DNA from 4 places in the Streptomyces sp. NPDC091279 genome. Region 1 is predicted to be linked to each of the others. Evidence: riboswitches for the same ligand, from Rfam matches in the RefSeq annotation. Region 1 holds a riboswitch; each other region holds the start of a gene.
The links. Region 1 has a riboswitch for cyclic di-AMP ahead of ACIQOU_RS21360 (transglycosylase SLT domain-containing protein). Riboswitches for the same ligand answer to the same signal wherever they lie in the genome.
Positions count from the first base shown of each region.

Region 2: linked by a shared signal. The riboswitch ahead of ACIQOU_RS18165 (transglycosylase family protein) and the one ahead of ACIQOU_RS21360 (transglycosylase SLT domain-containing protein) in region 1 are both predicted to bind cyclic di-AMP.
Region 3: linked by a shared signal. The riboswitch ahead of ACIQOU_RS22215 (NlpC/P60 family protein) and the one ahead of ACIQOU_RS21360 (transglycosylase SLT domain-containing protein) in region 1 are both predicted to bind cyclic di-AMP.
Region 4: linked by a shared signal. The riboswitch ahead of ACIQOU_RS30480 (M23 family metallopeptidase) and the one ahead of ACIQOU_RS21360 (transglycosylase SLT domain-containing protein) in region 1 are both predicted to bind cyclic di-AMP.

Region 1 is NZ_JBIVVA010000008.1:167,439-170,934, reverse strand. Features, by position in the region: gene ACIQOU_RS21365 (CocE/NonD family hydrolase) at 1-1,715, shown strand, start outside; cyclic di-AMP (ydaO/yuaA leader) riboswitch at 1,999-2,176, shown strand; gene ACIQOU_RS21360 (transglycosylase SLT domain-containing protein) at 2,180-2,650, shown strand; gene ACIQOU_RS21355 (HAD family hydrolase) at 2,780-3,496, opposite strand, start outside.
Region 2 is NZ_JBIVVA010000006.1:422,198-425,693, forward strand. Features, by position in the region: gene ACIQOU_RS18155 (cytochrome P450) at 1-357, shown strand, start outside; gene ACIQOU_RS18160 (transglycosylase family protein) at 494-1,495, shown strand; cyclic di-AMP (ydaO/yuaA leader) riboswitch at 1,713-1,879, shown strand; gene ACIQOU_RS18165 (transglycosylase family protein) at 1,883-2,578, shown strand; gene eno (phosphopyruvate hydratase) at 2,965-3,496, shown strand, end outside.
Region 3 is NZ_JBIVVA010000008.1:347,953-351,448, forward strand. Features, by position in the region: gene ACIQOU_RS22210 (tellurite resistance/C4-dicarboxylate transporter family protein) at 1-550, opposite strand, end outside; gene ACIQOU_RS22215 (NlpC/P60 family protein) at 739-1,914, opposite strand; cyclic di-AMP (ydaO/yuaA leader) riboswitch at 1,923-2,079, opposite strand; gene pcrA (DNA helicase PcrA) at 2,352-3,496, shown strand, end outside.
Region 4 is NZ_JBIVVA010000013.1:201,653-205,148, reverse strand. Features, by position in the region: gene ACIQOU_RS30485 (aldo/keto reductase) at 1-745, opposite strand, end outside; gene ACIQOU_RS30480 (M23 family metallopeptidase) at 973-2,013, opposite strand; cyclic di-AMP (ydaO/yuaA leader) riboswitch at 2,024-2,181, opposite strand; gene ACIQOU_RS30475 (PP2C family protein-serine/threonine phosphatase) at 2,426-3,496, opposite strand, start outside.

The sequences.
Region 1 (3,496 bases):
CGGAGCTGGCGGACGGCGTCGAGGTCGTCGAATGGCTGGCGGCGCAGCCCTGGTGCACGGGCAAGGTCGGCATGTTCGGCATCTCCTGGGGCGGTTTCAACTCCCTCCAGATCGCGGCGCTCGCTCCTGATCCCCTTAAGGCTGTCGTCACGGTCTGCTCGACGGACGACCGCTATGACAACGACGTGCACTACATGGGAGGTTCCGTCCTCGCGGTGGACATGCACGCGTGGGCGTCGACGATGCTGGCGTTCACCTCCCGGCCGCCGGACCCGGCGTACCTCGGCGAGGGCTGGCGGGAGCTGTGGCTGAGGCGTCTGGAGGCCCTGGAGCCGTTCTCGCACACCTGGCTGGCCCACCAGACGCGGGACGACTACTGGCGCCACGGCAGCGTCTGCGAGGACTACGGCGCGATCAGGGCCGGGGTGCTGGCGGTGGGCGGCTGGCACGACCCGTACCGCGACACGGTGCTGCGGCTGGCCGAGCAGCTCCCGGCCGACCGGGTGCGCGGCCTGATCGGCCCCTGGTCCCACCAGTACCCGGACCGGGGGCTGCCGCCCGGCCCGGCGATCGGCTTCCTCCAGGAGACGCTGCGCTGGTGGGACCACTGGCTCAAGGGCGCCGACAACGGCGTCATGGCCGAGCCGCTGCTGCGCTCCTATGTGAGCGACTCGCACCCTCCGGCGACCGTGTACGACACGCTGCCCGGACGCTGGGTGGGCGAGCCGTCCTGGCCGTCGCCGCACGTCACGACCGTTCCGCACGCCCTTGAGGGTGCTCCGGTGCTGGTCCGCTCGCCGCAGCACACGGGCGTGGACGCCGGGCGGTTCTTCCCGTTCGGCAACGACGCCGACCTGCCGCCCGACCAGCGCGAGGAGGACGCGCGCTCGGCGTGCTTCGAGTTCGCGGTGGGCGAGGAGACATGGGTGCTCGGGCGGCCCCGGGTACGGCTGCGGCTGGCCTCGCACGCGCCCCGTGGGCAGGTGGTGGCCCGGGTCTGCGACGTCGCTCCGGACGGGTCGTCGACGCTGGTCACGCGGGGTGTGCTGAACCTCTCGGCGCGCCGGGGGCGGGACCTGGCGGTGGCGTGGACGCCGGGGGCGTTCGAGGACGTGGAGTTCGAGCTGAACGGCATCGGGCACGCCTTTCCGCCCGGTCACCGCATCCGGCTCGCCGTGTCGTCCGCGTACTGGCCGTGGATCTGGCCGCAGCCCGGCTCCGAGGCCGGTCTCACCCTGGACCCGGCGGGCAGCTTCCTCGATCTGCCGGTACGCGCGCGTGAGGGCGACTCCGGGATCGTCTTCGAGGAACCGGAGCAGTCGCCTCCGCTCGGCGTGAACTTCCCCGCCACCCTCGACGCGCCGCGCCCCGAGCGCCTGGTCGTGCGGGACGTCGCGGCGGGCCTGTGGCGCCTGGAGGTCGACCCGCGCTACGGCGGCACGCGCGTGTACCCCGACGGCCTGGAGTTCACCGAGGACGCGCTGGAGACGTACACCGTCCAGGAGAACGACCCGCTGTCGGCCCGGACCCGCTCGGACTGGTCGATCCGGCTGCACCGGCCCGAGCTGGGCTGGGACGCCACGGTGCACACCCGTTCGGAGATCACCTGCGACGCCACCGACTTCGTCACGTCCGACGAGGTCGTCTGCACGGAGGGCGGCGAGATGGTCTTCCACCGGACGTGGGAGAAGCGGATTCCACGCACGGCCGGTTGACGCCGAGTTGGGCTCATTGCCCGATTTACCCTGCTTGATGATTCTCGTGACTTGACTCACGCCACGGCGCGCGCGGACACCCGTCCCGCGCGCCGTTGTGTTTCTTGTGCAGAACTTGTGCGCAACGGGAGTTGAAGCGTGGCGACCGCAAAGGATCAAGCGCCCTAAAACGCCCAGACCAAGGTCAACTGTCGTGAAGTGTGAATCCGGCACTTGTTCCGGACATGTGCTCTCGCATACGTTCCCGGCCTGTCGGGTGGACGCCTAATCCTGCCGCCGCCCGTACATCCATTCACCGAGACGACTCACGCACGGCAGGAGCGGGGGAACCAGGTAAGTCGCCGGACCGGGCCATCGCCCGGGACGGCTCGGGGTTAAGCCGCACGGCCCACCGGCCGCGCGACCGGGCAGCTCCCGCCCGAACCCGACAGCTCACCTCGCAGGCGACGGAGAGGAACTTCCCCATGCGCGCAACCGCTCCCCGCCGCTCTCGCATCGCCCGCAAGCTGGCCGTCCTCGGTACCGGGGCCGCCGTGCTCGCCCTCCCGGTCATCGGCGCGACGAGTGCGTCCGCCGCCACGCCGACGGTGGCCACCGCGACCTCGCTGGGCTACTCCAACACCCTCGACGGGTGGATTCGGGCCTCGCTGTCCGTGATGGCAGAAAAGGGCATTCCGGGCACGTACAACGGCATCTACCGCAACGTGATCCGTGAGTCGTCCGGCAACCCGTACGCCATCAACAACTGGGACTCCAACGCTGCGGCCGGGACGCCGTCCAAGGGGCTGCTCCAGGTGATCGACCCGACGTTCGCGGCGTACCACGTGTCCGGGACGTCGTACGACCCGTACGACCCGGTTGCCAACATCACTGCCGCGTGCAACTACGCCGCGCAGCGGTATGGGTCGATCGACAACGTGTACGGGGCGTACTAGACCCTTCGCCCGAGGGGCGGGGGGCTGGGCGCCGGGCCGGTGAGTTGCCGGCTGACGCGCCGTTGTGGCTGGTCGCGCTCGCGCGGCGGAGCCGCACATTGACACAGCCCCGCGCCCCTATAGGGCGCGTTAGGGGAAGAGGCGGTCTAGGACTTGGGATAGGCCGTCTTCCTCGTTGGAGAGGGTTACCTCGTCGGCTACTCGTTTGAGTTCGGGGTGGGCGTTGGCCATGGCTACGCCGTGGGCCGCCCACTCGAACATCGGGATGTCGTTCGGCATGTCACCGAAGGCGATCGTCTCGTGCGGGCCGAGCCCCAGGTGCTCGGCGGCCAGCGCGAGGCCGGTCGCCTTCGTGATGCCGCATGGCTGGAGTTCGACGGTGCCGGGGCCCGACATCGTGACGGTGGCGAGGGAGTCGACGACCGACCTCGCGATCCCCGCCAACTCGTCGTCGGACAGGTCCGGGTGGCGCAGCAGCACCTTGCTGATCGGCTCGCACCACAGGTCGGCGCGGCGCTCGACCCGCACCGCGGGCAACGTCGGGTGCGGCATGCGGTAGCCGGGCTCGATGAGCGTGAGGCCGTTCACGCCGTCCTGGTCCACGGCCGCGTACACCTGGCCGACCTCCGCCTCGATCTTGCCGAGCGCGGTCTCGGCCAACTCCCGGTCCAGCGTGACCGACCACAGCAGCCGGTCCGCGCCGGCGTCGTACACCTGCGCGCCCTGCCCGCACACCGCGAGCCCCCTGCTGTGCAGGTCGTCGAGGAGGGGGCGCACTCTGGGCGCCGGCCGGCCCGTCACGACCAGGTGCCGGGCGCCGGCGGCCGCCACCCGCGTGAGCGAGGC
Region 2 (3,496 bases), on a different contig from region 1:
GGCGGGCAGCGGATCGCCGCAGGTGACCCCGTCCTGGTGGTGCTCGCCGCGGCCGACCGTGACCCGGAGCGGTTCACGGACCCCGACACCCTCGATCTGACCCGCCGTGACAATCAGCACCTCGGGTACGGCCACGGCCTGCACTACTGCGTCGGCGCCCCGTTGGCCCGCCTGGAGGGGCAGACCGCGCTGGCCACGCTCCTCACCAGGCTGCCCGACCTCGAACTCGCCGCGGACCCGGCCGACCTGCGATGGCGCGGCGGTCTCATCATGCGAGGACTGCGCACGCTTCCGGTGCAGTTCAGCCCCGTTACCAAGGAGCCGCACCTTAAACCTGACACACCCTCAAGTCTGTGATCTTCACGTGATCTGCGCGGCATTAACTTGTGACAGGCATTCGTATGCCTATACGTTCACGGATCAACGCGGTGCCCCGCACATGCACCTCGCATCTCGCGCCGCGTGCAACCGCTGTCTCGCGAAAGGCACCCGCATGCTCTCCGGGAACGGTCGTCACCGTCGCCCCCGTCAGGCCCCGGCCCTGCTCGTCGCGGCCGGAGTGACGGGCACCGCCATCGCCATCCCGCTCCTCGCCGCCTCGGGCGCGAGCGCGGCGGACGGGACCACATGGGACAAGGTGGCCCAGTGCGCGACCGGCGGCTCCTGGAGCCAGAACACCGGTAACGGCTCCTACGGCGGACTCCAGCTCTCCCAGGAGGACTGGGAGGCCTACGGCGGCCTGGACTTCGCGTCCAGCCCCGACCTGGCCAGCCGCAACCAGCAGATCGCCGTCGCCGAGAAGGTTCTCGCGGACCAGGGCGTCGGCGCGTTCCACACCTGCGGCCTCACCTCGGGGCTGACCCAGGAGTCGGGGTCGGTGGACATCGACACCGGCCTCGGTGACGACGCCTCCGGCACATCGGACGGCTCCGGCTCCACCGGCCTGTCCAACTCCTCCGGCGACGGATCGAGCGACTCGGACAGCTCGTCGTCGTCCGACCCGTCGGACAGCGACTCCGCCACCTCCCCCTCGCCCTCCACCTCGGTGGACGACAAGGGCGACCAGAGCGACAAGGGTGACGCGGCCGGCAAGGGGATATCCGGTACGCCGTCCGCCTCCTCCCCGGAGAAGAAGGCGCCCGCCAGCCCCACCGAGTCGCCGACCGAGTCCCCGACCGGCGACGCGTCGGACAACTCCCGCCAGGGCGCCGGTTCCTGGAGCCTCGTCGACACCGGCGCCGTCAGCGGCAGCGACGCGGGCACCAAGACGGCCTCCGGCACCGGCAAGCACCGCGGGCAGAGCGCCGAGGAGAGCGGGACCCGTTCGGTTGCCGCCGACCGCTACACCGTCCGGGCCGGCGACACCCTCGGGACCATCGCCGACTCCCTTGGGCTCGACGGCGGATGGCGTGCGCTCTACGACCTGAACAAGAAGGACATCGGCGCCGACCCGAGTCGCATCGTTCCCGGTCAGACGCTCACGGTCGGGTCCTAGTCCCGTCGTAAACGGGACGAAAGCCGTCAGAAACAGCGGGAGTTGGCGAACCTTTCACCGCTAAATGTCCGGTTTGGTGAAAGTGTGGGATGAGTCTCAGAAGCCCTGATCGTCTTTGAATTTCCCGGGTTTCCGTGGCTACGGTCAACACCGCTCGTCACCACGAGCCCCGGCGCCGCAACGCCGAATCCTGCCAGCGGCCGTCCGGGAACAGTCGTCGCGTCAAGCGCCGAAGGCAGGAGCGGGGGACCCAAGGTAAGTGCCGCACGGGGCAGTTGACCGGAGCGGCTTGGGGTTAAGCCGCGCCTCTCCAGGGAGGTGCGGCCGGGCACTCATCCGGCCCGAACCCGACAGCTCACCTCGTAGGCGTCGGTGAGGGGATCAACCATGCTGTTTTCCGGCAAGGGCAAGCACCGTCGTCCGTCCAAGGCCACCCGCGCCATCGCCATCGCCGGTGTCACCGGCGCGGCCGTCGCCGCCCCGCTGATGGTGGCCGGCAACGCCTCCGCCGCCACCGCCTCCGAGTGGGACACGGTCGCCCAGTGCGAGTCCGGCGGCAACTGGTCGATCAACACCTCCAACGGTTACTCCGGCGGCCTCCAGTTCTCGCCGTCCACCTGGGCCGCGTACGGCGGCACCCAGTACGCCGCGAGCGCCTACCAGGCCTCCAAGGCCCAGCAGATAGCCGTTGCCGAGAAGGTTCTCGCGGCGCAGGGCAAGGGTGCCTGGCCGACCTGCGGCACCGGCCTGTCCGGCGCCACCTACGACGGCGGCTCCAGCAGCTCGAACAGCTCCAGCAACTCGGGCAGCTCCAGCAGCTCCAGCAGCTCCCGTTCGTCCGACTCGCAGGCCGCCTCCCGGTCCGCCGAGCGCCCGGCCGCGAAGAAGACCGTCACCACCCCGACCGGCAAGAAGGTCAAGAAGGGCGACGGCGAGTACAAGGTCGCCGCGGGCGACACCCTCAGCTCGATCGCCGAGAAGCACCAGGTCACCGGCGGCTGGAAGAAGCTCTTCGAGCTGAACAAGGACATCCTCGACGACGCGAACCTCATCTACCCGGGCCAGCAGCTGCACCTCAAGTAGCAGCCCCGGGGTCCACCCGAGGCCCGCCCTGGAACCGGCTCCGGGGTCTGTCCCGAAATCCGCCCCGGTGTCCGCTCCGGACCGACGGACAGGCAGACCGCAGCTGAACCACAGGGCCCTCATATCCGTGGACCTCACCATGAAGACCTCGTGAGGGTCATCCCCCGTCCCCCACGAGCCCCCCGCCCCGGTGCGTGTTCCCCCGTACGCACCGGGGCGGGGCTTTTTACGCCGCGTTCTTTGTTCCGTTCAGAAACATTTTGCTCTCGGTTCCGTTCCCGGGGTGACCACCGGGCTGGCCGATCGCCCCGAGCCGGTTAGGCTCGGTCTCGCAGAACCCACCGCGGTGCCGCGCACCGCGTTCAGATCCCAAGAAGGAGATGCTCGTGCCGTCCATCGACGTCGTCGTAGCCCGGGAAATCCTGGACTCCCGAGGCAACCCCACGGTCGAGGTCGAGGTCGGCCTCGACGACGGCAGCACGGGTCGTGCCGCCGTTCCGTCCGGCGCCTCCACCGGTGCCTTCGAGGCCATCGAGCTGCGGGACGGCGACCCCAACCGCTACCAGGGCAAGGGCGTCGAGAAGGCCGTTCTCGCCGTCATCGAGCAGATCGGCCCGGAGCTGGTCGGCTACGACGCCACCGAACAGCGGCTGATCGACCAGGCGATGTTCGACCTGGACGCCACCGACAACAAGGGCTCGCTCGGCGCCAACGCCATCCTCGGCGTCTCCCTCGCCGTCGCGCACGCCGCCTCCGAGGCGTCCGACCTCCCCCTCTTCCGCTACCTGGGCGGCCCGAACGCGCACCTGCTGCCCGTTCCGATGATGAACATCCTGAACGGCGGCTCGCACGCCGACTCCAACGTGGACATCCAGGAGTTCATGATCGCCCCGATCGGCGCGGAGTCCTTCTCCGAGG
Region 3 (3,496 bases), 180 kb from region 1:
CGACGCAGTAGAGGACCAGGCCGCCCCAGAACAGCACCAGAGCGGTGTACGCGAGCCACGCCGCCGTCTGCGCCCCGGCGAGCGTGCCGGACAGCGCGGCGAGCCCCTGCGTCGCCACGCAGGCCAGGAACACCCCGCCGGACATCCCGCGCCGCCGCCAGTGCCGTACGACGTCGATCAGCAGCGCCGGCCACAGGGCGGCGGCCAGCGCCAGCAGCGCGTCGGCGAGGAGATGCCGGCCCAGGTCGGAGAAGCGGGTGCCGAGAACGGCGGTCGCCGCGACGGCCGTCAGGGCCCCCGGCACCCGGGCCGCCGCCATCCATCGCGCCCGGTCCCACAGCAGCCCCGTGACGAAGCGCGCGGCCAGCACCAGCCACGCCCCGCACGCGAGCACCAGGGCGATCAGCGACAGCACCTCGTGCCCCGTCAGCCGCAGCCCCACCGACAGGATGCCCGTCGCCAGCACGGCGGCCCCGGCCTCCGGCGAACGGCGTGCCCACCACGCGCGCGGGGAGAGGGAGCCGGACGCGGGACCGTGAGGGGCGGACATGGGCCGATGCTAGGGAGCACCCGGCGCGGCGGTCGCGGGGCACGCGCGGGCGGGCGGAAACGGTCGCGCAGGGCGGCGCGGGCGCACGGACACGGGCCGGGCATATGCCAAAACGGCCGTACGCGTGCGTGCCGCGACGGCGGGTGCCGTCGATGCCTACGCGCGCGTGCGGCCGGGTCGGTGTCGGCTCAGGCCGGGCGGACCACGCTGTGGATGATCGACTCGCCGCCGTAGTAGACGGACTCCTCGCGGACGTACGCGCCCGGCTTCGGGGCGTGGATCATCATGCCGTTGCCGATGTAGAGGCCCACGTGGGTGACGTCGTCGTAGAAGAAGATCAGGTCACCGGGGCGGGCGTCGGCGAGGGGGACGGTCGTTCCGGCGTTCACCTGGTCGTAGGTGGTGCGCGGGAGGGTGACGCCCGCGGCCTTCCAGGCGGCCTGCGTGAGGCCGGAGCAGTCGTAGGAGCCGGGTCCGGTGGCACCCCAGACATACGGCTTGCCGACCTGCGCGCGGGCGAACGCAAGCGCTTTCCCCGCCTTGACGGAGTACGCGTCGCCCGAGGCGGAGGAGGAGGAAGAGGCGGAAGGGGACGACGAGGCGGACGAGGATGACGAGGACGACGAGTCAGGGGTGTCCTGTCGGGCCGCCTGCTCCGCCTTCTGCTGCTTCGCGAGTTCGGCGGCCTTCTCGGCGGCGGCCTCCTGCTTCTTCCGCTCGATCTCCGCGAGCCGCGCCTTCTCCTCGGCGGTCAGCTTCGACAGCATCGCGCGCGCGGCGGAGAGTTTCTGCTGCACGGTGGCCTTGGCCGTGTGCAGGTCGCTCTGGGTCTCGGTGAGCGTCTCAAGGCTCCGGGTGGCCTCCTGGCGCTTCTTCATGGTCGCCGACTGCTCGGTGACGTAGTCGTCGACCGCGCCCTTCTGGCGGGAGGTCAGACGGCTCATCAGCTGGGTCTGGTCGAAGTAGTCCTGCGGCGTGTCGGAGAGCAGGAAGGTCGCCGTGTCCGGCGTCGAGGCCCCGGAACGGTACTGGGCCGCGGCGAAGGAACCCAGCTCCTCCCGCGCGGAGTTGAGCTTCTGGGTGCGCCGGGCGACGTCGTCGAGGAGCGTGTCGACGCGCTTGCGCTGCTTGGTGGTCCGCTCCTTGGCCGCGTTGTACTTCTCGGTCGCCGACTCGGCCTGCCGGTACAGGTCGTCGACCTTCTTCTCGACCTCCTCCAGGCTCGGCTTGCCGTCGGGGGCGGGGGCGGCGTCGGCCGTCTGGGACAGCAGGGCGACGGAGGTCAGGGCGGCCGTGGCGAGGGCGGGGGTGCGGATGCCTGCTGCGCGTGCTCCCGAGGGGCGCGACTTGCGGTGCGACGCCAAGAGTGGCGACTCCTTCCCATATCCGCCTACCGAGTCGGCTGTCGGGTTCGGGCGCGTGCTTCGGAAGGGTTGCCCTACGGTGCCCGTCCCGCGAGGGGAGGGCGGACCGATTCACCCCGGGATCGGTGTGGGTCCCCGGCTCCGGATGCGCGGCGGCGGCCCGGACTCGGCGGCGGCCGCGCGGCCCGGCGACGTTCGCCGGAGAGGGTCGTGCGGCCTTGCCGGAACGGTAGCCAACTCGTGTGGCCTCTGTGAAGGTTGATGGCCGATATGCCCGATACGTTTTCGTGACCTCGGGAAGGTGTGCGGGGGTCGGTCGCCGCACGTGAACGCCTGGTCACGGGCGGTCGCGGGTGGCGTGGCCGGACGTCCGTGCGCGGTGGATGTTCTCAGGGCGGGGGCGGGCTGTCAGTGGGGCCGCCTAGACTCGGAGAGCGATGAGCAGCCTCTTTGACGACAGCTTCCTGGCGAACCTCCAGACCCCCCGCGGGCACGACGAGGAACCCCCGCCACCACCCGAGGACGAGCACGCCCCGGAGTCGATTCCGGACGACCTGTTCGGCGGGAAGTTCGACGCGCCCCCGGACCGCGACACCCACTACCGCGACGGCGCCCCGCGTCCGGTCCTGGACGCCGCAGCCCTGGTCGACGGGTTGAACGACAACCAGAAGAAGGCCGTCGTCCACGCCGGGACCCCGCTGCTCATCGTGGCCGGAGCCGGTTCCGGCAAGACCCGGGTGCTCACCCACCGCATCGCCTACCTCCTGGCCGAGCGGAACGCGCACCCGGGCCAGATCCTCGCGATCACCTTCACCAACAAGGCCGCCGGTGAGATGAAGGAGCGCGTCGAGCAGCTCGTCGGACCGCGCGCGAACGCCATGTGGGTGATGACGTTCCACAGCGCGTGCGTGCGCATCCTGCGCCGGGAGAGCAAGAAGCTCGGCTTCACCTCGTCGTTCTCGATCTACGACGCCGCCGACTCCAAGCGCCTGATGGCCCTGGTCTGCCGCGACCTGGACCTGGACCCCAAGCGCTACCCGCCGAAGTCGTTCAGCGCCAAGATCTCCAACCTGAAGAACGAGCTGATCGACGAGGAGGACTTCGCCGCGCAGGCCGCCGACGGTTTCGAGAAGACCCTCGCGCAGGCCTACGCCATGTACCAGTCACGGCTGCGCGAGGCGAACGCCCTCGACTTCGACGACCTGATCATGACGACGGTCAACCTGCTGCGCGCCTTCCCCGACGTCGCCGAGCACTACCGCCGCCGTTTCCGGCACGTCCTCGTCGACGAGTACCAGGACACCAACCACGCCCAGTACGCGCTCGTGCGTGAGCTGGTCGGCAGCGCCGAGCGGCCCCTCGACGTGCCGCCGGTCCCGCTCGCCGAGCACGAACTGCCGCCCGCCGAACTGTGCGTCGTCGGCGACGCCGACCAGTCGATCTACGCCTTCCGGGGCGCGACGATCCGCAACATCCTCCAGTTCGAGGAGGACTACCCGGACGCGACGACGATCCTCCTGGAGCAGAACTACCGCTCCACCCAGACGATCCTCACCGCCGCCAACGCCGTCATCGAGCGCAA
Region 4 (3,496 bases), on a different contig from region 1:
GGACGCGCCGGCCCCGTTCGGTCTTCAGGTGGGCCTCGGCACCGCTCGCCCGCGGGCTGTCCACCGTCGTTCCGGGCCGGTACTTGCCGGTGAGGAACCCGGACGCCAGCGCGAAATAGGGAACGGCGGCGAGGCCGGCCCGCGCGGCGACGTCCTGGAGTTCGCCCTCGTAGGTGTCGCGGGAGACGAGGTTGTAGTGCGGTTGGAGGGCCACGTACCGGGCGAGGCCCTCGCGCTCGGAGAGGTCCAGGGACTCCTGGAGCCGCTCGGCGCTGATGTTGGAGGCGGCGATGTGCCGCACCTTCCCGGCCCGAACGAGTGCGTCGAGCGCGCCGATGATCTCCTCGACCGGCACCTCGGGCTGGTCGAAGTGGGTGTAGTAGAGGTCGATGTGGTCGGTGCCCAGGCGGCGCAGGGAGGCGTCGGCGGCGGCCTTGATGTTGGCGGCCGACAGGCCCTTGAAGTCGGGGTGCTGGCTGACCTTCGTCGCGATGACGACGTCGTCACGGTTGCCGCGCGCCGCGATCCACTTGCCGATGATGGTCTCGGACTCGCCGCCGGAGTGGCCCTCGATCCACGCCGAGTACGCGTCGGCGGTGTCGACGAAGTTGCCGCCCGCCGCCGCGTAGGCGTCGAGCACGGCGAAGGAGGTGGCCTCGTCGGCGGTCCAGCCGAAGACGTTGCCGCCGAGGGAGAGGGGGAAGACCGTGAGGTCGGACGGGCCGAGCTTGCGCGGAGAAGTCATGTCCCCCATCAACGCCCCTACAGGAGGCTCCCATTCAACCGCCGTGCCGCCACGCCCCCAAAGATCACCCGCACCCCACCACCGACCTACCGGAGAGGTACGGGCTGACCCGTAGGGGCTGACCCCGTAAGGGCTGATCCGTAGGGGCTGACCCGTAGTACCCGAGGCGTACGGGTCGCCCCGTAGTACCCGAGAACTACGGGTACGGGTACGGGTACGGGTCGGTCCTACGGGGTGAGGCCCTTGCCGCGCAGCCAGGTCATCGGGTCGATGCCCGTGGCCTGGCCGCCGGGGTGGACCTCCAGGTGGAGGTGCGGCCCGGTCACGTTGCCGGTCGCGCCGACGCGTCCGATGACGTCACCGGTGGAGACCTTCTGGCCGACGGTCGCGTTGATCGAGGACTGGTGGCAGAACCACAGCTCGGTGCCGTCGTCCAGGGTCAGGATCGTGCGGTAGCCGTAGGAACCGGCCCAGCCCGCCTCGGTGATCGTGCCGCTGTGGATGGCCTTGATGAGGGTGCCCGTAGGGGCGGCGAAGTCGAGGCCCGTGTGATACCCGGAGGACCACATCGCGCCGGCCTGCCCGAAGGTGCCGGTGATCGTGTACGACGAGGTCGGCAACGTGAACTGCTTGGCCAGCGTGGCCAGACGCGCGGCCTCCGCCTTCTTCGCGGCCTCCGCATCGGCCTTCTTCTTCGCGGCGGCGGCCTTGGCGACGGCCTCCTTCTCCGCCTTGGCGGTGGCGTCGGCGACCTGCTTCGCCACGGCGGCCTGGGCGGCGGCCTGCGCCTTGGTGTCGATCTGGCCCTGCTGGCTCTCGGCCTGCGCCATGATCCGGTCGCGCAGCGCCTCGCCCGCGTCCCGGGTGCCCTGGACGGTCTCCTTCGAGGTCACGCCGACCGAGCTGAGCGCGGTGGCGGAGCCCTGCTCGGGCGTGGCGTCGGAGTCGTCGAACACGGCGCCCACGGAGGAGGGCAGGTCGGGCATCGAGATGGAGACCGGCGGCTTGCCGGTGTTGGCGCTGGCCATGCCGCCCGCGCCCATCGCGGCGATGACGCCGACGCCGAGCACCGTCGAACTGCGGGCGAGTCCCCCGCCGCGCTGCTTGGCGACCCGGTGCCGGCCGCGGACCGGAGCCAGGGATTCCGCGGTGGGGTTCCACTCCTGCCAGGGGCCCTCGTCGGGGCCGGGGCCGCCGAAGCCGAAGCTCTCGCCGGGGTACTGGTCCGGTATGGGCGGGGCCGTCGGAGCAGGCCTGTTGGACGCCACTTAGGCGTACTCCTTCCTTCCTTCTCGCCTACCGGGTTAGCTGACGGGTTCGGAGCAGGAAGGTCTCCTACGCGCGTATACCCGCCGTGCGGACACGACGGAAAAAGCGCGATTCACCCCAAGTTGGTGGTTCCCCGGTTCCCTTACGGGATTCGGCGCGTGCGCACGGAGCCGCCTTGGTGACGGCTGGGACGACCGCGCTGCGTTATCGAACGTTAATAGACCCGGGGCGGTGATTCCAAGCTGTTCCCCTTGATCATTAACGTTTTCGACACGGACGTACGGCCCATGAGCGCCAAAAAACGGGCGAGTTGACCTCCCTGCCCAAACATCACGTGCGCTGACCGTTTGTCACTTGTTATGCGGAGGGAGTTCGCCCGCTCACATCGGGTGACCACGCGGGTGGTGCCTCTCAAGGACGGCGAACGGCGAGCAGCGCCATGTCGTCCGCCGTGCCGCCCCCGGTGTACTGACGCACCTCCTGGGCGAGGGCGCCGAGCAGCAGGCCGGGGTTGTCGAACACCCGCCCGGCGAGCCGTGCCTCGGGGTCGAAGAACTCCCCGTGCGCGTCCCGGGCCTCCGAGAGCCCGTCGGTGTACAGGAGCAGGGTCGCGCCGCTCGGGAACTCGGCCTCCTCGGCGCGATCGGGCCCACCCCCCAACTCCCCCATCCCGAGCGGTAGGGCATGTTCCGTAGGGGACAGGGCGCGGACGGTGCCGTCGGTCCCGAGCAGCAGCGGCGGCGGGTGGCCCCGGGTGACGATGCGGGCGATGCCGTCGCCGTGCGGGAGTTCGACGAGGACGGCGGTGGTGAACGCCTCGAAGGCGTCCAGCGCGTCCCGCCGGGTGCCTTCCCTGGCGAGGGCCCGCTCCAGCCGTTGCGCCAGCGCTTCGAGGGTGACCTCCTGCTCGGCGGCCTCCCGGAACGCCCCGATCAGCACGGCAACGGCGGCCACCGCGCCCATGCCCTTGCCGCGGACGTCCCCGACGATCAGCCGGACGCCGTGCGGGGTGTCCTGAACGGCGTAGAGGTCGCCGCCGATGGACGCGTCGGCCTGGGCGGCCTCGTAGCGGGCGGCGATGTCGAACCCGCCGATCCGCTCGGCCGGTTCGGGCAGTACGGCACGTTGGGCGGCCTCGGCGATCTCGCGCTGGGAGGCGAGCTGGGCGTCGCTGCGGCGCACGAGGACGTTAATGAGGACGGCGAGGACGACCACCGTCGCCACGGTCGCCAGTTCCGTCAGGGAGTCGGCGTGCAGGACGACGCCGAGCCGCAGATGGATGACGAACACGGCGAGGACGGAGGCGAGGCCGGTCAGGACCGTGCCTCGGCGGCTGTAGAGGGGGGCGGCGACCAGGGGCGCGGCGGCGAAGAGCGGGGACGCGGTGAACTGCTGCGGGGTGAAGTAGTCGTAGACGAACCCGACGGCGATCAGCAGGAGGGGGAGGAGGCGGGCGAAGCGACGCGCGAAGGAGATCCGCCG